4 regions of the Janthinobacterium sp. KBS0711 genome follow, and region 1 is predicted to be linked to each of the others. Evidence: predicted binding sites of a transcription regulator. Region 1 holds the regulator's gene; each other region holds the start of a gene.
What was found. The regulator FNR, encoded in region 1, switches genes on or off when oxygen is low (the NO sensors DNR and NnrR bind a similar motif). The targets are predictions, from matches to a motif close to TTGATNNNNATCAA.
Positions count from the first base shown of each region.

Region 2: paaA (1,2-phenylacetyl-CoA epoxidase subunit PaaA) is a predicted target of FNR. The motif match lies at 2,988-3,001, and genes of this name have one in related genera.
Region 3: nirK (copper-containing nitrite reductase) is a predicted target of FNR. The motif match lies at 3,505-3,518, and genes of this name have one in related genera.
Region 4: ubiU (ubiquinone anaerobic biosynthesis protein UbiU) is a predicted target of FNR. The motif match lies at 2,285-2,298, and genes of this name have one in related genera.

Region 1 covers NZ_LBCO01000004.1:62,668-67,726, forward strand. Annotated here, with positions in the region: gene ccoG (cytochrome c oxidase accessory protein CcoG) at 1-1,035, shown strand, start outside; gene VM94_RS00855 (FixH family protein) at 1,098-1,622, shown strand; gene fnr (fumarate/nitrate reduction transcriptional regulator Fnr) at 1,749-2,507, opposite strand; gene VM94_RS00865 (response regulator) at 2,747-5,059, shown strand, end outside.
Region 2 covers NZ_LBCO01000024.1:785,280-790,338, forward strand. Annotated here, with positions in the region: gene paaE (1,2-phenylacetyl-CoA epoxidase subunit PaaE) at 1-262, opposite strand, end outside; gene paaD (1,2-phenylacetyl-CoA epoxidase subunit PaaD) at 302-835, opposite strand; gene paaC (1,2-phenylacetyl-CoA epoxidase subunit PaaC) at 835-1,602, opposite strand; gene paaB (1,2-phenylacetyl-CoA epoxidase subunit PaaB) at 1,602-1,886, opposite strand; gene paaA (1,2-phenylacetyl-CoA epoxidase subunit PaaA) at 1,915-2,904, opposite strand; gene paaX (phenylacetic acid degradation operon negative regulatory protein PaaX) at 3,171-4,100, shown strand; gene VM94_RS16155 (hypothetical protein) at 4,211-4,465, opposite strand; gene VM94_RS16160 (M14 family metallopeptidase) at 4,606-5,059, shown strand, end outside.
Region 3 covers NZ_LBCO01000024.1:690,246-695,304, reverse strand. Annotated here, with positions in the region: gene VM94_RS15755 (GNAT family N-acetyltransferase) at 1-67, opposite strand, end outside; gene VM94_RS15750 (AAA family ATPase) at 77-946, opposite strand; gene VM94_RS15745 (c-type cytochrome) at 1,180-1,509, shown strand; gene VM94_RS15740 (c-type cytochrome) at 1,524-1,865, shown strand; gene norR (nitric oxide reductase transcriptional regulator NorR) at 1,880-3,436, opposite strand; gene nirK (copper-containing nitrite reductase) at 3,587-5,059, shown strand, end outside.
Region 4 covers NZ_LBCO01000020.1:35,566-40,624, forward strand. Annotated here, with positions in the region: gene VM94_RS11450 (ribonucleoside triphosphate reductase) at 1-1,666, opposite strand, end outside; gene VM94_RS11455 (hypothetical protein) at 1,790-2,200, opposite strand; gene ubiU (ubiquinone anaerobic biosynthesis protein UbiU) at 2,362-3,399, shown strand; gene ubiV (ubiquinone anaerobic biosynthesis protein UbiV) at 3,527-4,423, shown strand; gene ubiT (ubiquinone anaerobic biosynthesis accessory factor UbiT) at 4,443-4,970, shown strand; gene VM94_RS11475 (heavy-metal-associated domain-containing protein) at 5,002-5,059, opposite strand, start outside.

The sequences.
Region 1 (5,059 bases):
GAACGCCGCATCGAGGGCACGCGCAGCGCGCGCATGGCCCTCGACAAGCAGGGCCCCTCCGTGCGCAAGGCCTTCAAGAAGACGGCCAAGCACCTGGTCTGGGGCGCCATCGCCCTGTGGACGGGCTTTACCTTTGTCGGCTACTTCACGCCGATCAAGGAACTGGCGCGCGAGGTGACCACCCTCAATTTCGGTCCCTGGGAATGGTTCTGGGTCTTGTTCTACAGCCTGGCAACCTACGGCAACGCGGGCTGGCTGCGCGAGCAGGTGTGCAAATACATGTGCCCCTACGCGCGCTTCCAGAGCGCCATGTTCGACCAGGACACCCTGATCATCACCTACGATGCCAAGCGCGGCGAACCACGCGGCGCGATGAGCAAGAAGGCCGGCAACAACGACAAGCTGGGCGACTGCATCGATTGCACCCTGTGCGTGCAGGTGTGTCCGACCGGCATCGATATCCGCAACGGCCTGCAGTATGAATGCATCGGCTGCGCCGCCTGCGTCGATGCCTGCAATACCGTGATGGACAAGGTCGAGCGGCCGCGTGGCCTGATACGCTACAGCACCGACCATGCGATGGAAAACAACTTCAATTCGAAGCAGATCCGCCAGCGCGCCATGCGCCCGCGCGTGCTGATCTACACGTCCATCCTGGCCCTGATCATCATCGCCGTGTGTACTTCGCTGGCCCTGCGCACGCCGCTGAAAATGGACGTGATCCGCGACCGCGGTTCGATGGGACGCGAAGTGGAAGACGGCATGATCGAAAACGTCTATCGTTTGCAGATCATGAACACCTCCGAGCAAACCCAGCATTTCAAAATCAGCGCATCCGGCTTGCCGGGCCTGACCTTGCTGACGCGCGAAGAAGTGACCTTGCAGCCGACGGAAACGCTGGGCTGGCCGATCCGCCTGCGCGTGCCGCACGGCGTCGGCGAGAAAGGGTCGAACAAGATTGCGATCGAATTGCACTCGTTGGACGACCCGTCGCTGCATGTGCGCGAAAGCGCGGTCTTCATCGTGCCGCGCTAATGCAGGAAGGCCGGTCCCCGCATGGGGGCTGGCCGTATACACAGAAACACAGGAGAAATACCATGTCCGACAGTCTGAAACTGCAACCTCCCGTTGCCCCGTGGTACAAGCATCGCTGGCCATGGCTGCTGATGATCGGTCCCGGCCTGTCCGTGGTCGTCGGCAGCTTCATGGGCTATATCGCGTTTACGCAGCCCGACGCACTGGTGGTGGGCGATTATTACAAGCAGGGCAAGGCGATCAACCAGGATTTGAAGCGCGACACGATCGCCAGCAACCTGGCGATGGATACGACCCTGTCGTATGACGTCGCTGCAGCGCGCCTCAGCGGTTCCGTGCACAGCTTCGGCAAGGCGTACCAGGGGCCGCTGCAGCTGCACCTGGCGCATGCGACCCTGCCGGAAAAGGATATCAAGCTGCTGGTGCAGCCCGATGCGGCCGGCAATTTCTCGGTAGCGCTGCCGATGCTCGAGCGCAGCCGCTGGCAGGTGCTGGTGGAAAACGACAAACGCGAGTGGCGCCTGTCCGGCATCTGGACCTGGCCCGTGCAACGCAGCATCGCGCTGCACGCGGATGAAGAGCTATAACGTACAGCGCCGGGAAAAAACCGTAGCGAGCGGCAGTGATTTGTGGCTGAGAAGCGCAGCTGTGCTAGAGCACAGCGAGCATCGCAGGCCGCAAAGCGCGACGCGCAGTAGGTTTTGACGGTGCTGTTATTTGCAGACGTCCGTGCCGGCTGTAATGGCCTTCAATTTCGCCGGCTGCAGGATCTCGATCTCGCGGTTCGAGACACGCAGCCAGCCTTCCTTCTTGAATTTCGACAATAAACGGCTGACGCTTTCGATGGTCAGGCCCAGGTAGTTGCCGATTTCCTCGCGCGACATGCGCAGCTGGAATTTGCTGCTCGAATAGCCGCGCGCCTCGTAGCGCGACGCCAGGTTGACGATGAAGGCGGCAAAGCGCTGCGTCGCCTGCATATTGCCCAGCAAGAGCATCACGCTTTGCTCGCGCGTGATTTCCTGGCTCATCATGCGGTGGAAATGACGGAGCAGGGTCGGCATATTGCCCAGTAATTGTTCCAGGCTGGAAAACGGGATTTCACACACTTCGCTGTCTTCCAGCGCCACCGCATTACAGTGGTGGCGGTCGGCGCTGATGGCGTCCATGCCCAGCAGTTCGCCGGCCATCTGGAAACCCGTCACCTGCTCTTCGCCGCCCGGATTGATCTGGTACGTCTTGAAGTGCCCCAGGCGGATCGCGTACAGGTTCTGGAACGAGTCGCCGATGCGGAACAGCGAGGCGCCGCGCACGATCTTGCGGCGGCGGCCGATGATCTGGTCCAGCCTGTCCATGTCGCCCACATCGAGGCCCATCGGCAGGCACAATTGATGCATGCTGCACGTCGAGCATCGCGCTCGCAACGCTTCCACGTTCACTGTGGGCAAGGTTGGAGTGAGTAGCGCTTCAGTCATGTCGGTACCTTTAAGAAAGTGCAACAACAAGTTTACTGCATACCGGGTTGCCGTGTGCCAATTTCACCGTAATTTCGGCGAATAAACGACGTCCAGCCTTTAATTATATGGCAACATCGTCAAAAGCCCATGCGGAGAGGGCAATTTGCGTGGCGGCGCTTGCCAAGCTGGGGTATTGATAGGAAAATTCCTGACAGCATTATCTGCCGCCTGTGCCGCACGGTACTGAAAAGGAAATCATGAAGCCTCTCGGCATCAAAGCAAAAGTCGCGCTGGCTACCAGCCTGACCTCGATCGCCATGATCGCCCTGGTCACCATGATCCAGGTGCAGCACATGCGCGACGATTTCACCCGCGTCCTGCTGAGCCAGCAATCATCGCTGATCACCCGCACCGCCGCCGAACTCGACGACAAGCTGGGCATGCTGCTGCAGATCGTCACCCTGACGGCACGGCAGCAGCCGCCGGAACTGATCGGCCAGCCCGTCCAATTGCGCGACTACTATTCGCGCCGCTCGATGCTGGTGCTGTTCGACGACGTGCTGGTGCTCGACGCGCACGGCGCCGTCGTGGCCGACATGCCGGAAGTGGCGGGACGCGCCGGCATCAACGTCGCCGAGCGCGAGTATTTCCAGACCGTGCTGCGCACGCGCCAGCCCATGATCACCGAGCCGATGCTGGGCAAATCGAGCGGCATGCCCATCGTGCAGATGGTCGCGCCCATACTCGCCGCCGATGGCCAGGTGGCCGGCGTGTTGATCGGCGTGCTGCGCCTGTACAAGGACAACCTGCTGGGCCGCCTGCGTTCGGAAAAGATCGGCAAGAGCGGCTATTACTTCATCCTCACGCGCGGCGCCGTGCCGCGCTATGTGCTGCACCCCGACACCAGCCGTTTGCTGCAGCCGCGCCTGCCGAACGCCAACCTGACGACCACCCAGCTGCTGAAGGACGATGGCGAAGGCACCATGGTCAGCACCAACAGCCGCGGCATCACGGCCGTCAACAGCTTCAAGCGCCTGAAATCGGTGAACTGGCTGCTGGCCGCCTCGCTGCCCCTCGACGACGCCTTCGAACCGTTCGACGGCGTGCTGTACCGGCTGGTGCTGTGGAGCATCCTCGCCTCGCTGCTGGCCGCAGCCGTTCTGGGCTGGGTCACCGTGCGCCTGCTCTCGCCGCTGGTGCGCCTGCGCGACACCCTGCAGGCGCTGCGCACCAGCGGCAGCCGCTTCACCCCCGTGCCGGTGCAGCAGCGCGACGAGATCGGCGAGCTGACGGAAGCGTTCAACGGCCTGATGAGCGAACGCGACCGGCTGCAGCAGGAACTCGAATCGCGCGCGGCGGAGCTGGAACAGGAACGCGACCGGGCCGAGGCGGCCAACCGCGCGAAGAGCGACTTCGTGGCCAACATGAGCCATGAAATCCGCACGCCCCTCAATGCCGTGCTGGGCATGGTGTATTTGCTGGGCAATACCAAGCTCGACACGGAACAGCGCAAGTACCTGACCATGGTGCGCGTGGCGGGCCAGTCGCTGCTGGGGATCCTCAACGACGTGCTCGATTATTCGAAGATCGAGGCGCGCCGCATGGAATTGTCGCCCGTCGAATTCGACCTCGACGAGGTCATGAACACGCTGGCCACGACCATGACGATGAATGCGGGCGAAAAGGAGCTGGAACTGGCGATTGCCGTCGAGCCCGACGTGCCGCGCCGCCTCGTGGGCGACGCCCAGCGGCTGCAGCAGATTCTCGTCAACCTGGCCGGCAACGCCATCAAGTTTACCGAGAGCGGCGAAGTGGTGGTGGCCGTCAGCCTGGCCGAGAAAGACAACGGCCGCGCCTGGCTGCGCTTCGAAGTGCGCGACACGGGCATCGGCATGACGGAGTTGCAGCAACAGCAGCTGTTTGCCGCGTTTTCGCAGGGCGACCAGAGCATCACGCGGCGCTTCGGCGGCACGGGCCTGGGCCTGGCCATCAGCAAGCAGCTGATCCACATGATGGGCGGCGACATCGCCGTCGCCAGCAGCGAAGGCAAGGGCAGCCGCTTCTGGTTCAGCGTGCCGTTCGACATGCTGGCGCAGCCGGCCGAAACGCGGCGCACGCCCACCCTGGGCCAGCTGCGCCTGCTGGTGGCCGACGACAACCGCACCACGCGCGAACTGATCGTCAAGCTGATCGAGGCGTGGGGCTGGCTGGCCGACGAAGTGGACTCCGGCTTTGCCGCCATCGAACTGTACCGCGAACGCCTGGCGCAGCAGCAGCCGTACGACGTGGTGCTGGCCGACTGGCACATGCCCGTGATGGACGGCCTGGCCACGGCCAAGGCCATCCGTCAGGCAGCCAGCGGCCAGCGCCAGCCCATCGTGGTGATGGTCAACGCCTTCGCCCGCAACCACCTGGAGGAAATCTCCAGCGCGGCCGAGGCCGACGTCGTGCTGATGAAGCCGATCACGGGCTCGAGCCTGTTCGATGCCCTGCACCAGGCGCTGATCGCCAAGAACGACGGCGGCGAGCAGCGCATCCTGCACCAGCCGCTGGGCACGGAACTGGCCGGC
Region 2 (5,059 bases), on a different contig from region 1:
GGGTGTCGTTCGCCCAAGTAGAGAAAGCGCCGCCGGGCGTGCGCTTGATGGCCACGCGCAAGGTGCCGTCCTGCACCGCCGAACAGATGGAATACGAGCGGCGCACGTCTTCCGCATTGATGTTGGCGCGCAGGGTCAGGTGCTGGCCTTGCTGGAAGCGGAACTGCTGCTGCAACTCAAATGGCACGTCGAACGTGACGGCGATGGTGTCGCGCGTTTCGTTGCGCACGTTCGCTACGCACAGCGGATAAAATTTACTCATGCTTCATCTCCAGTTTCTTCGGAACGTGTGCCTGTTTTTTTAGTGGCACTTGAAGTAGTCAAACGGTTCGCGGCAAGCCATGCATTTGTACAGGGCCTTGCACGGCGTGGAGCCGAACTGGCTGGTCAGCTGCGTGTGCGTCGAGCCGCAGTTCGGGCAGATCACGTCCAGTTTCGGCATCGCCTGGCGCTTGACGCCACCACGCAAACCACTGATATCGATCACCTGCTGCTGCGGCGGGGCGATGCCATAGCCTTTCAGCTTGGCCTTGCCCGCTTCGCTCATCCAGTCCGTCGTCCAGGCGGGCGCCAGCTGGTTCACCAGCGTGACCTTGGCCACGCCATGGCTGCGTAAGGCATCCGTGACGGCGTCGGCGATCACCTGCATGGCCGGGCAGCCCGAATACGTGGGCGTGATCGTCACGATGCACTCTTCGCCACTGACCACATCGACGGCGCGCACGATGCCCAGGTCCACCACCGAAATGACGGGGATTTCCGGGTCCGGCACGTCGCCCAGCCAGGCCCAGACCTGGGCGGCGTCCAACACTGCGGCGCCAGCGACCGTGTTCATTACCACTCCGCCCCGGGGTAGGCGCGCTGCAGAAACTGCATCTCGGCCAAAATAAAACCCAGGTGCTCCGTGTGCGTGCCCTGCTTGCCGCCCTTTTGCATCCAGGCGTCGGGCGCCGGCATGGTCAAGGTGGCTTCGGCGAAGATCTCGGCCACGTGTTCGAGGAAAGCCCGGCGCAGCACGTCCGATGGCGGCGCGATGCCGGCGGCAACCATGGCCTGGTCGACGGCGTCGTACGTGAACATCTCGCCCGTGTACATCCACAGCTTGTCGGCCGCGGCCTGCGTTTTCGCGTGGCTGTCGGCCGTGCCGTCGCCGAGGCGCACGATCAGGTCGCCGCTGCGGCGCAAGTGATAGGTCACTTCCTTGATCGACTTTTGCGCCACCTCGACGATGCGCGCATCCGTCGATTTCGTCAGCTCCAGCAGCTGGAAATAGTGCCAGCTGTCGAAGAAGAACTGGCGCATCATGGTGTCGGCGTAATTGCCGTTCGGCTGTTCGACCAGCAGGCAGTTCTTGAAGTCGTGGGCGTCGCGCAAAAAGGCGATGTCGTCCTCGTCGCGGCCCGCGTTTTCCAGTTCGGCCGCATAGCTGAACCACAAACGCGTCTGGCCCAGCAAGTCCAGCGCCACGTTGGTCAGCGCCATGTCTTCTTCCAGCGCCGGCCCCTTGCCGCACAGCTGCGACAGCTGCTGGCTGAGAATCAGGGCATTGTCGCCCAGGCGCAAGAGGTAATTGACCTTGTCATCCATTGCAGGCGCTCCCATCACAGGTTCTTGACTTCTTCCGGCATCGGGAAGAAGGTGGGATGGCGGTACACCTTGCTGTTCGACGGTTCGAACAGGGCGCCCTTGTCGCCGGGGCTGCTGGCGACGATATCGGCCGCGCGCACCACCCAGATGCTCACGCCTTCATTGCGGCGCGTGTAGACGTCGCGCGCATGATTGACCGCCATGGTGGCGTCGGAGGCGTGCAGGCTGCCCACATGCTTGTGCGCCAGGCCGTGCTGGCTGCGGATGAAAACTTCCCACAATGGCCATTCTTTGCTCATGTTGCTATCCCCTATCTGTCTTGTGTATTTACGCTGCCGCTTTGTTAACAGCTTGCTTGTCTGCATACGCGACCAAGGCATCGCGGAACCATGCGCCGTCTTCATACGCTTTGACGCGCGTTTGCAGGCGTTCGCGGTTGCACGGGCCATTGCCCTTCAGGACGTTGTTGAACTCGGACCAGTCGATCTCGCCGAATTCATAGTGGCCCGTTTCCGCATTGAACTTCAGGTCGGGATCGGGTACGGTCAGGCCCAGGTATTCGATCTGCGGCACGGTCTGGTCGACCATGCGCTGGCGCAATTCATCGTTCGAGAACAGCTTGATGCGCCATTGCGCCGATTGGGCGCTGTTGACGGAGGCGGCGTCGGACGGGCCGAACATCATCAAGGAAGGCCACCACCAGCGGTTCAAGGCATCTTGCGCCATGGCTTTCTGCGCGGGCGTACCCTTGCACAGCGACATCATGATGTCGTAGCCCTGGCGCGCATGGAACGATTCTTCCTTGCAGACACGGATCATGGCGCGCGCATACGGACCGTAAGAGCAGCGGCACAGGGGTATCTGGTTGATGATGGCGGAACCGTCGACGAGCCAGCCGATGGCGCCCATGTCGGCCCACGACAGGGTGGGATAGTTGAAGATGCTGGAATACTTGGCTTTGCCCGAGTGCAAGGCAGCCAGCAAGTCGTCGCGCGACACGCCCAGGGTTTCTGCGGCGCTATACAGGTACAGGCCGTGGCCTGCTTCGTCCTGGATCTTCGCCAGCAGGATGGATTTGCGTTTCAGGGTCGGTGCGCGCGTGACCCAGTTACCTTCGGGCAATTGGCCGACGATTTCCGAGTGCGCGTGCTGCGAAATCTGGCGAATCAGGGTCTTGCGGTAGGCATCCGGCATCCAGTCCTTGGCCTCGATCTTGATGCCTTCGTCGATGCGCGCCTGGAAAGCGCGCTCTTCCTGGCCCATATCGTCGAGGGAACGGACGTTCTTGAGGCCGGTTTCAACCATTTGTGCGTACATGATGTGTCTCCCATGTCTTGATGTTGCGCAGCAGCGCAGCGCGATGAAGCAATAATACGATACAAAAAACGATTTGCATACACTTGATATGAATCATTTTAAAAAATCGTATCTTGTGCCGCTTTTTTGTGCGTATGATATTGCTTATGAGAAAACACCATGAGGCGCCACCAGCGCTTCCGGCAAATTATTGCCGCGCTACCCGCGCAGCCAAGTAAACTGCTGCTTTTATTGATTCGACCGCAACACGGCCAGACCGGAACCACATGAAGAACACCCGTTGCACGGCATGGATAGCCGATTTCCTGGAAAGCGACCCACCGCGCTCGAAGTCCCTGGTGATGACCATCTTTGGCGACGCCATCGTGCCGCGCGGCGGCGCCATCTGGCTGGGCAGCCTGATCGAGCTGCTGGCGCCATTCGGCGTCAATGACCGGCTATTGCGCACCAGCGTGTTCCGCCTGGCGCAGGAAGGCTGGCTCAGCTCGCAACGCGACGGCCGCCGCAGCGCCTATACGATACGCCCGGAGGCGCTGGCCCGCTTCGAGCGCGCCTACCGCCGCATCTATGCGCCGCTGGTCGTGCACTGGGATGGCAGCTGGACCCTGGTGATCGGGCCGGCCGGCAGCATCGGCGCCGCCGAGCGGGGGGCGCTGCGCAAGGAATTATTGTGGGCCGGCTATGGCTTGATTTCTCCCGGCATCTTTGGCCACCCGGCCAGCAATGCGGAAGCGCTGGAAGATATCCTCGTGCGCAACGAGGTGCAGGGCAAGCTGTACGTCTGCCACACAACAGAATTGCCGGGCGTGAGCACGCGCCCCCTGCGCGACATGGTGGGTGACTGCTGGGACTTGTCGGAAGTGATGGCCGGCTACGAAAAATTCATCGCCAGCTTCCAGCCCCTGCTGACCCTGCTGCAGGAAGAACCCGTGTTCGACGCGGAGCAGGCATTCGTCATTCGCTCGCTGCTGACGCACGCCTACCGCCGCGTGCAATTGCACGACCCGCAACTGCCCGTCGAACTGCTGCCCGAACCGTGGCCCGGCACGCAAGCCTATGCGCTGGCGCGCGACCTGTATCGCATCACGTATGCGGCGGCCGAGGAACATATCCTGGCGACATTGCGGCACGAGGATGCGCAGGCGCCGGACGTCGAGCCGTGGTTCTTTGAACGTTTCGGCGGCCTGAACACCTGACAAAACGTCCATGGCGGCGTTGCAGGGCCTGGGCGTACGTTCGTACTGCCTGCGACCCTGCGCCTTGCCCTGAACATTTTTCAGGCGTTCAGGAATAAGTCACTGCCTGCTCACTGCTTTACCACCACCTGTTTCGCGCCCGCCAATAAATCCTGCCCCAGCTTTTCCAGCGCATTGGCCTGCACCAGCATGGTGTCGAGGATGGCGACGTTGAAGGTGAATTCGGCCGGCGTGGTATAGCCGGGGAAACGCAGGATGCGCAGCAATTCCTGCAAGGTCGTGCCCTTGCCCAGGTGCGCCAGGGCGTCGCTGAGGGCGCTGACTTTCTTTTCCAGCTCGCGTATGTGGTTGCCGTTATCGTCCATGATGCTCTCCCGTGTTGGAACTTCCACGTTAGCAAAGCACGTCCGTCGTCGTTTGCGCCAGCACAAAGGCGCGGTTAAAACGGGTATCATCGCGCCATTGCACACGATGCAAAACCCATACGTTTTTATCAGGAACACACATGACCATTAAAATCAGCCAGCAATTCGACGCCGGCGCGATCGAGGTGCTGCGCGCCGACGATGCCCAATCCATCGAGCTGAACATCCGCAAGGATTCCCACGCCGACATCACGCAGTGGTTTTACTTCCGCCTGCAAGGTGCGCAAGGCGAAGCGTGCACGATCCGCTTCATGAACGCAGGCAAGTCGGCCTACCCGGACGGCTGGAAAGATTACCAGGCCGTCGCCAGCTACGACCGCGAAACCTGGTTCCGCGTGCCGACCAGCTTTGACGGCACGGTGATGACCATCGAACATACGCCGGAAGAAGAAAGCGTGTACTACGCCTACTTCGAGCCGTATCCATGGGACCGCCACCTGGCCCTGATCGACAGCGCGCAAGCGTCGCCGCTGGTGCGCCTGATCGACCTGGGCAGCACCGTGGAAGGCCGCGACATGAATCTGCTGGTGGTCG
Region 3 (5,059 bases), on a different contig from region 1:
GCGCTTCGAGGCGGATGCCGTGCAGTTCCAGGGGGACGAAGACTTTGTCGGGGCTGATGTCGTTCACCGGCGCTCCTTAACGGTTGGTGCGCGACATGAACATCAGGCGCTCGAACAGGTGCACATCCTGCTCGTTTTTCAGCAGCGCGCCGTGCAGCGGCGGCACGACGGCCTTGTTGTCCTTGCTGCGTAACGCTTCGGCGGGAATGTCCTCGGCCAGCAGGAGTTTCAGCCAGTCGAGGAATTCCGACGTCGACGGCTTTTTCTTCAGGCCCGGCACGTCGCGCACTTCATAGAAGGTTTGCAGCGCCTGCGCCAGCAATTCCTGTTTCAGGTGCGGGTAGTGGACGGCGACGATCTGCTCCATCGTGTCCTTGTCCGGGAATTTGATGTAGTGGAAGAAGCAGCGGCGCAAAAAGGCGTCCGGCAATTCCTTCTCGTTGTTCGAGGTAATGATGACGAGCGGACGGTGGCGCGCCGTGACCATTTCGCGCGTCTCGTACACATAGAATTCCATGCGGTCTAGTTCGCGCAGCAGGTCGTTCGGGAATTCGATGTCGGCCTTGTCGATCTCGTCGATCAGGAGCACCACCGGTTCGGGCGCCGTGAACGCCTGCCACAGCACGCCCTTGACGATGTAGTTCTGGATGTCGCGCACGCGCTCGTCGCCCAGCTGCGAATCGCGCAGGCGCGAGACGGCGTCGTATTCGTACAGGCCCTGCTGCGCCTTGGTGGTCGATTTGATATGCCACTGCATCAGCGGCATGTTCAGCGCGGCGGCCACTTCCTCGGCCAGCATGGTCTTGCCCGTGCCCGGTTCGCCCTTGATCAGCAGCGGGCGTTGCAGGGTCAGCGCCGCATTCACGGCCAGTTTCAGGTCGGCGGTGGCGACGTAGCTGTCGGAACCTTCGAAGCGTTGGCCTTGCTGGGTGTGCTGTGCTTGCATGAGCGGTCTGCCAAAGTGGGGAAATGGTGAGTATAAACAGAACTGTGGCGCAGCGTCACGCGGACGGCCTGTGCCTGCCTGCCTACAATGCGGGTTTTATAGGTGGACTTGCAAGAATATCTTGGCTAGAATCGGCAAGCAGCAGATTAATTGGCAACCTTAATTGTCAACACATAAAATCAATAAAAACCAGCTCTGGCGTTTCTCCGATTACCTTTGTTCACATTGCCACTATGAAAAAAATATTTGCACTTCTCGTGCTTGCCGGCATAGCAAATGCCGTCACAGCGGCTGACATTGTAGGAAACGCCAAGGCAGCCCCTGCCAAGGTGGAAATGTGTATCGGCTGCCACGGCATCCCCGGTTACAAGGCAACCTTCCCTGAAGTGTTCCAGGTGCCGATGATCGGCGGCCAGCCGGCAAAATATATCGAGAATGCGCTGCAAGCCTACAAGAAGGGCGACCGCAAGCACCCCAGCATGAAGGGCATCGCCAGCAGCCTGTCGGACCAGGATATCGCCGATGTCGCCGCGTATTACGCGCAACAAGCCAAGCCGAACTGAGGACCAGCCAGATGATGAAAACACTACTCGCCGCCCTCGTTTGCGCCACCGTCTCGTTCGGCGCCAGCGCCGCCGGCAATATCAATACGGGCAAGGCCCTGGCCGAAAAATACAGCTGCGCCACCTGCCACGGCAAGGATTACGGCTCGCCCATCGACCCGTCGTACCCGAAGCTGGCAGGCCAGCACAAGGATTACCTGGAACACGCGCTGACCGCGTATAAACGGGGCGACAAGGCCAACGGCCGCAATAACGCCATCATGACGGGCCAGGTAAAACCGTTGAGCAACCAGGACATCAAGGACCTGGCCGCCTATCTGCACAGCTTGCCGACCAGCCTGGTGACCCACCGCTGAGCGGTAGCGCCGGCTCAGGCTTTCAGCCCCACCCGGCGAGCAAGTTTATGCAGATTGCTGGCGTCCAGCCCCAGCTGCCGCGCCGCAGCGGCCCAGTTATCCTGATGCAGCACCAGCGCTTGCCGGATGGCTTGGCGCTGGCTCGCTTCCACGATCTGATGCATCGATAGCAGCGGCGCCGCCGGCGTGCCGCAAGCGGCCGGCGCCAACGGCAGCGCGTCCGTGCCGGCCGGCGCTTCCAGCGCATCGAGGTCGAGCATATCCGTTTCCAGGGTCACGATATCCTTGCGGTCCGCGCCGCGTATGACGGCTTTCAGCGCGGCCCGGCTGATCACATGTTCCAGTTCGCGCACATTGCCGGGCCAGCGGTAGTGGCACAAGGCGTTTTCCGCCGCGGCGGACAGGCGCAGGCTGCGCAAGCCCAGGCGCGCGCGGTTCAGTTCCAGGAAGCCGCCCGCCAGCAGCAGCACATCATTGCCCCGCTCGCGCAGCGGCGGAATCGGCACGGGATACACGGATAAACGGTGATACAGATCGGCGCGGAACGAGCCGTCGCGCACATGTTCGCGCAAGCTGCGGTTGGTGGCGGCGATCACGCGCACGTTGACCCGGCGCGGCCGGTCCGCGCCCAGGCGCTGGATTTCGCCATTTTGCAAGGTGCGCAGCAGCTTGGCCTGGATCGACAATGGCAATTCGCCCACTTCATCGAGAAACAGGGTGCCCCCTTCGGCCGCCTCGAAGCGTCCGGGCCGGTCGCTGACGGCGCCGGAAAACGCACCGCGCACATGGCCGAACAATTCGCTTTCGGCCAGGGACTCGGGCAAGGCCGCGCAATTGACGTGGATCAAAGGCTTGCCCGCGCGGCGCGACAGCCGGTGCAGGCGGTGCGCGCACAATTCCTTGCCCACGCCCGTTTCGCCCAGCAGCAGCACAGGCAGTTCGGAATCGGCGACGATCTGCAATTCGTGCAGCAAGTGCGTGATGGCGCCGCTCTGGCCCACGAAATCGTGTTCCTCGCGCGGCGCCTGCGCATCGGCCAGCATGGCGCCGCCCGACAGGCGCAAGGCGCGGATCTCCGTCTCCAGGCGCGTCACGCGCACGGCCGCCTCGATGGCGCAGGCCAGTTCGCCCAGGTCGCGCTGCGCCTGCGTATCGAAGGTGCCCACCTGCAGCGCGTCGAGCGTGATCACGCCCCAGCGTTCGCCTTCCAGGTCCAGCGCCATGCCCATGCAGTCGTGCACGGGCAGCGGTTCGCCGGCCCGCTCGGCGATCAGGCCATCGTAGGGATCGGGCAGGGAGCTGTCGTGATGGAAGCACAGCACGCCGCGCCGCTGCAGGATGGCGGCCAGGCGCGGATGGTCGGCGACGGCGAAGCGGCGTCCCAGCGCGTCGCTGGCCAGGCCAACCATCGCCACGGGGCGCAAATGCTCGCCATCGAGCTTGAGCAAGGCCACGGCTTCGCAGCCGAAGTGCGCGCGCAGGCTGCCGACGAGGCGCTGCAGGCGCACGGCCACGGGCAGGTCGGCGACCAGGTCGGTGAGCAGCAGCAGGTGGATGGCGGTGGTGGTCATAAGTACCATGCAGGGTACAACGGACCACGCTCAAAGAGGGTCATACCGACCCTGCATTTTTCAAATCGTTGATTTAAAACAAGTTTTTCCTGGCACACGGTTTGCCTAGGTAAGAGTGCCGAACCGGCATACAAGACCAAGGAAAGCTTGATGAAAACGACTCCCTCCCTCCGCGCCATTGCCGCCGCCGTCTGCGTGCTGGCCATGCCCCTGTCCGTGCAAGCCCAGGTAAGCCTCCCTGCCAGCGCCGCCGCCACCGCCGTCAAACCCGCTACCGCCGCAGTCAAGCGCTATGAACTGCAAACCAATATCGTCGACGGCAAGATGGTGTTCATCGACGCCAAGGGCCAGGTCAACCCCGTGCTGGCGGCCAAGGTGGGCGACACGGTGGAACTGGTGCTGAAAAGCGGCGAAGGCGCCGAGCACGATCTGCTGATCCCGGAACTGAACGTCGCATCCGCCAAGTTCAGCGCCAACAGCGGCAGCACCACCGTGCGCTTCAAGGTCACGCGCGCCGGCACGTTCACCTATTACTGCTCGATTCCCGGCCACCGCCAGATCGGCATGGAAGGCAAGCTGGAAGTGAGCGGCACCTCGCTGGCCGAAGCCGGAGCACCGAAGGCAGCCGGCGCCGGCAGCGCTGCCAGCGAATCGAGCCAGGCCGCCGCGCTGGCCCTGTACACGCCCGCGCCGTCGCCGATGCGCGGCCCCGATCCATCGGCCGTCAACGTGGCGGCCAATCCGGCCTCCGTGCCGACCGCCATCGGCGCGCGCGCGCCGCAAACCCTGAAATACCGGATGGAGACGGTGGAACTGCCGGGCAAGCTCGATGACGGCACCAGTTTTACCTACTGGACCTTCAACCGGCAAGTGCCCGGCCCCATGCTGCGCGCGAAGGTGGGCGACACGGTGGAACTGACCCTGTTCAACGCCAAGGACAGCAAGATGATCCACTCGATCGACCTGCACGCCGTGACGGGCGGCCATGGCGGCGGACAGCACACGCAGGTGGCGCCGGGGCAGGAAAAAACCGTCACTTTCAAGGCGCTCAATCCGGGCCTGTATGTGTACCACTGCGCCACGCCGCTGGTGCCGCAGCATATCGCAGCCGGCATGTACGGCATGATCCTGGTCGAACCGGAAGGCGGCCTGTCAAAAGTCGACCGCGAGTATTACGTGATGCAGGGCGAGATGTACACGGGCCGTCCGCACGGCGCACCCGTGCACCAGGAAGCGAACCTGGAAAAAATGGCCAATGAACTGCCCGACTACTACGTCTTCAACGGTGAAGTGGGTGCTCTGAGCAAGACGCACAAACTGCAGGCGAAAGTGGGCGAGACGGTGCGCATCTATTTCGGCGTCGGCGGCCCGAACAAGATTTCATCGTTCCACATCATCGGCGAGATCTTCGACAAGGTGTACAGCGAAGGCTCGATCAGCAGCCCGAAACACGACGTGCAGACCACCCTGGTGGCGCCGGGCGGCGCGACCATCGTCGAACTCAAGGTACAGCATCCGGGCAGCTATCTGCTGGTCGACCATGCGCTGTCGCGCGCCGGCAAGGGCGCCGTGGGCGTGCTGGAAGTGACTGGCGAACCCGTACCCGGCGTCTACCACGCGGGC
Region 4 (5,059 bases), on a different contig from region 1:
GTTTGCCGGCCAGGTAGCCGTGGCGCGGGCAGATGGAAAACGTGGGCGTGACGGTGATGTAGGGCAGCGAAAAGCGGCTCAGCGCGCGTTTTACCAGCTCGCGGCACGCATTCGCATCCGACAGCGCTTCCGTCATGTACAGGTGCAGCACCGTGCCGCCCGTGTATTTGCGCTGCAGCGCATCCTGCAATTCCAGCGCCTCGAACGGGTCGTCCGTATGGCCGACGGGCAGTTGCGACGAATTCGTGTAATACGGATTGTCGACGGTGCCCGCCTGCAGGATGGCGGGATAGCGCTTGCGGTCTTCGCGGGCGAAGCGGTACGTCGTGCCTTCGGCCGGCGTCGCTTCCAGGTTGTACATGTGGCCCGTCTCTTCCTGGAATCGCACCATGCGGGCGCGCACGTGGTCGAGCAGGCGCACGGCCAGCGCATGGCCTTCCTGTGTCGTGATGTCGTAGGCGCCGGCGCTGAAATTGCGGATCATCTCGTTGATGCCGTTCACGCCCAGGGTGGAAAAGTGATTGCGCAAGGTGCCCAGATAGCGCTTCGTGTACGGGAACAGGCCTTGCTGCATCAGTTCCTCGATGGTGCGGCGCTTGATTTCCAGGCTGGTCTTGCCCAGCTCCAGCAGGCGGTCCAGGTCGGCCATCAACGCTGGCTCGTCGCCGCGCCACAAGTGGCCCAGGCGCGCGCAGTTGATGGTGACCACGCCCAGGGAACCCGTCTGCTCGGCGGAACCGAACAGGCCATTGCCCCGTTTGAGCAGTTCGCGCAAGTCCAGCTGCAAGCGGCAGCACATGGAACGTATCATGTTCGGCTTGAGTTCCGAATTGATGAAATTCTGGAAGTAGGGCAGGCCGTAGCGGGCCGTCATCTCGAACAGGCGTTCCGCGTTCTCGCTATGCCAGTCGAAATCCTCGGTGATGTTGTAGGTGGGGATGGGGAAGGTGAAGACCCTGCCCTTGGCGTCGCCCGCCATCATGATCTCGATGTAGGCGCGGTTGATCATGTCCATTTCCGCCTGCAGCTCGCCATAGCTGAAGTCCATCTCCTGGCCGGCGATGACGGGAATCTGCTCGCGCAAATCATCCGGGCAGACCCAGTCGAAAGTGAGGTTGGTGAACGGCGTCTGCGTGCCCCAGCGCGATGGCACGTTGAGGTTGAAGATCAGCTCCTGCATGTACTGGCGCACGTCCTCGTAGCGCAGGCTGTCCTTGCGGATGTAGGGCGCCATATAGGTGTCGAAGGAGCTGAATGCCTGCGCGCCGGCCCACTCGTTTTGCAGCGTGCCGAGGAAATTGACGATCTGGCCGATGGCACTCGACATGTGTTTCGGCGGGCCCGATTCGATCTTGCCCGGCACGCCATTCAAGCCTTCGTGCAGCAGGGTGCGCAGCGACCAGCCGGCGCAATAGCCGGCCAGCATGTCGAGGTCGTGGATGTGCAGCGCCGCTTCGCGGTGCGCCGCGCCCACTTCCGGCGGATACACCTGGTCCAGCCAGTAATTGGCGATGACCTTGCCCGACACATTGAGTATCAGGCCCCCCAGCGAGTAGCCCTGGTTGGCGTTGGCGTTGACACGCCAGTCGCGCCGGTCCAGGTATTCATTGATGGACGCGGCGACATCGACCTGGCCGCGTGATGGAAGAACTGCATTCGTCGTCATGAAACCTCCAATAAACACAACATGCGGTGTTTTTATGGAGATTAATCACTAAATATAGTGGCGTCAAAGGGCGCGTGCAGTTGCGTGGCGAATCCTTGATGCAGGTGAAAAAAGCGTCCCCGTTTACTTTTTCGCGCGGCCCTGGCGCAGGAGGAAGCCGCTCAGGCCAAGGTAAGCGGCGCCGCAGACGGCGATGCTGACGACGGAGGCGGGCAGCACGTGCGCCCAGATTTCCCGCGCCGAGAAGGTGCTCCAGCTGGCCACGCGCGCGTCGAACGTCACGTAGTTCGCCAGCAGCCAGTAGACGGCCAGCAGGCCTGTGCAGATGGCGGCCTGGCGCAGCACGGGCATGGCGCGGCGCGCGAAGACGGCTTGCAGGAACAGCAGCAGCACGCCGGCCCAGACGCCCAGCGCCTCGGGCGACAGCACGGAGAGCGCCTCGGCGTCGTAGCCTTGCGCGGGGGCGGCCCACTGCACTTGCAGCACGGTGAGGAACAGGGTGAGCAAAAAAATCAGCAGCGGTTTGCGGGGCATGGCGGCAATCGGTGAGGGAGAAAAGTGGGGCATTTTACAGCCAGGTCAAGCAAGTTGAACGCGCGCCAGCCATGCATGCATTCCTTCACCTGCGTCAAGGACTGGGCGGTATGGGCGGGGCTATAGTCTGCACCCTGAGCCGCTACAGGACTGTGAACACCATGATGCTTGAATCAACCACCGCCACCCGCGTGGCCGGACCGCTGGAACTGGTCTGCCCCGCCGGCAGCCTGCCTGCCTTGAAGGCGGCCATCGACAACGGCGCCGACACCGTCTACCTGGGTTTTCGCGACGCCACCAATGCGCGCAATTTCGCCGGCCTCAATTTCGACGAGAAGGCCATCGCCGAGGGTGTGCGCTACGCCCACCAATATGGGCGCAAGGTGCTGCTGGCGCTGAATACCTATCCGCAGCCGCACAACTGGGCCGTGTGGCGCAGCGCCATCGACCGCGCCGCGCAGGCCGGCATCGACGCCATGATCGTGGCCGATCCGGGCCTGATGGCGTATGCAAGCGAGCACCACCCGCAACTGCGTTTGCACCTGTCCGTGCAGGGCTCGGCCACCAACTACGAAGCCATCAATTTTTACCATGAGTACTTCGGCATCGCCCGCGCCGTGCTGCCGCGCGTGCTGTCGATGGCGCAGGTCGAGCAACTGATCGCCAAGACGGAAGTCGAGATCGAGGTCTTCGGCTTCGGCAGCCTGTGCGTGATGGTCGAAGGGCGCTGCGCGCTGTCGTCGTATGCGACGGGCGAGGCGCCGAACACCCACGGCGTGTGCTCGCCGGCGAAATCCGTGCGCTGGCTGGAAACGCCGAACGGTCTCGAATCGCGCCTGAACGGCGTGCTGATCGACCGCTACGCACCGGGCGAAAACGCCAGCTATCCCACCCTGTGCAAGGGACGTTTCGAAGTCAACGACGAAGAGTATTACGCCATCGAGGAGCCGGCCAGCCTGAACACGCTGGCGCTGCTGCCGCAGCTGATCGCCATGGGCGTGCGCGCCGTGAAGATCGAAGGACGCCAGCGCAGCCCCGCCTACGTGGCGCAGGTGACGCGCGTGTGGCGCGAAGCGATCGACGCCTGCCGCGAAGGCAATGCGCGCTACGCCGTCAAGCCGGCCTGGATGGCGTCCATGGACAAGCTGGCCGAAGGCCAGCAGCACACTCTAGGCGCCTACCATCGCTCCTGGAAATAGCAAAACCTACTGCGCGTCCCGGGGCGTGGCCTGCGATGCTCGCTGTGCTCTAGCACAGCTGCGCTTCTCGGCCTCGCCGCGAACCGCTCGCTACGGTTTTGTAAACTTTAAAAATACTGGAAAAGGCATGTTAAAACTCTCTTTGGGCCCTTTGCTCTACTACTGGCCGCGCGCCACCGTCTTCGAGTTTTACCAGCAGATCGCCACCACGGCCGTCGATATCGTCTACCTGGGCGAAACCGTCTGCTCGCGCCGGCACGAGGTGCGCCTGGCCGACTGGCTCGATATCGCCGACATGCTGGCCGCCGCCGGCAAGGAAGTGGTGCTGTCGACGCAGGCGCTGATCGAGGCGGGCGCGGAACTGGCGACCCTGCGCCGCATCACGGGCAATGGCCGTTACGGCGTCGAGGCCAACGACATGGGCGCCGTGCACTGCATGGAAAAGGGCACGCCCTTCGTCGCCGGTCCCCATCTGAACCTGTTCAATGGCCCCAGCCTGCAATTGCTGGCGCGTCTGGGTGCGCGGCGCTGGGTGATGCCGCTGGAAATGGGGCAGACGGCGCTGGCCGAGATGCAGCGCCAGAAACCGGATGGGCTGGAGACGGAGGTATTCGCCTACGGCCGCATGCCGCTGGCGTTTTCCGCGCGCTGCTTCACGGCGCGCAACCGCAACCTGCCGAAGGACGATTGCGGCTACAGCTGCCTGGAAGAGCCGGACGGCCTGCTGCTGCGCACGCGCGATGAAGTGCCGTTCCTTGTGCTCAACGGCACGCAGACGCAGTCGGCCCTCGTCTACAACCTGGTGCGCGAGCTCGAGGCCATGCGCGATATGGGCGTGTCCGTGGCGCGCATCAGCCCGCAAGCCATGCATACGGAACAAGTCATCGCCATCTTCGACCGCGCCCGCCGCGGCCAGGTCAGCGGCATCGGCGCCCAGGCCCAGCTGGCCGCTTGCCAGCCGGCCGGCGCCTGCGACGGCTACTGGCACGGCCAGCCCGGCATGGAACAGCACGCCGCCCATTGAACGCATCGAAAGGAAGCACATGCAAGATCAACTGGAAAGATTGCCCGTCCCGGCCAAGCCTCCTCTGAGCAAGCCGGCCGTATCGTACCGGCTGCCCGAACCGCTGGCCGAATTGCTGTCCAAGCTGCCGCCGTATCCCGCCTCGTGGCTGTTCGTGCAAGGCTTGAACCGCCTGCTGGCGCCGCAATTGCCCGACGACGTGCGCTGCAGCCTGGAAGGGCGCAGTCTTCGCTTGCGCCTGCTGGACGCGGGCATCGCCTTCGATTTCGAGTGGCAGGGAACGGTGTTCGTGGCCGAGCGCTATGTCGACGTGCCGGACCTGTGCATCGCCGCCAGCGTGCATGACTTGATGCTGCTGGCGCGGCGCCAGGAAGATCCGGACACCCTGTTCTTCAGCCGCCGTTTGAGCCTGGAAGGCGATACGGAACTGGGCTTGCTGTTCAAGAATACGCTCGACGCCATCGAGTTGCCGCCGTTCGACCTGCAGGCGCTGGGACCGCGCCGCGTGCTGGCGCACCTGCGCGACCGGGGCGCGCGGGGAGGGTAAGCGGGAAGGTGGCGGCGCGCAGTGGCGGCACTCAGTGGCGGCAGTGGCCGCAGGCGCCGCTGCATGAGGCCAGCTGTTCTTCATCCGTC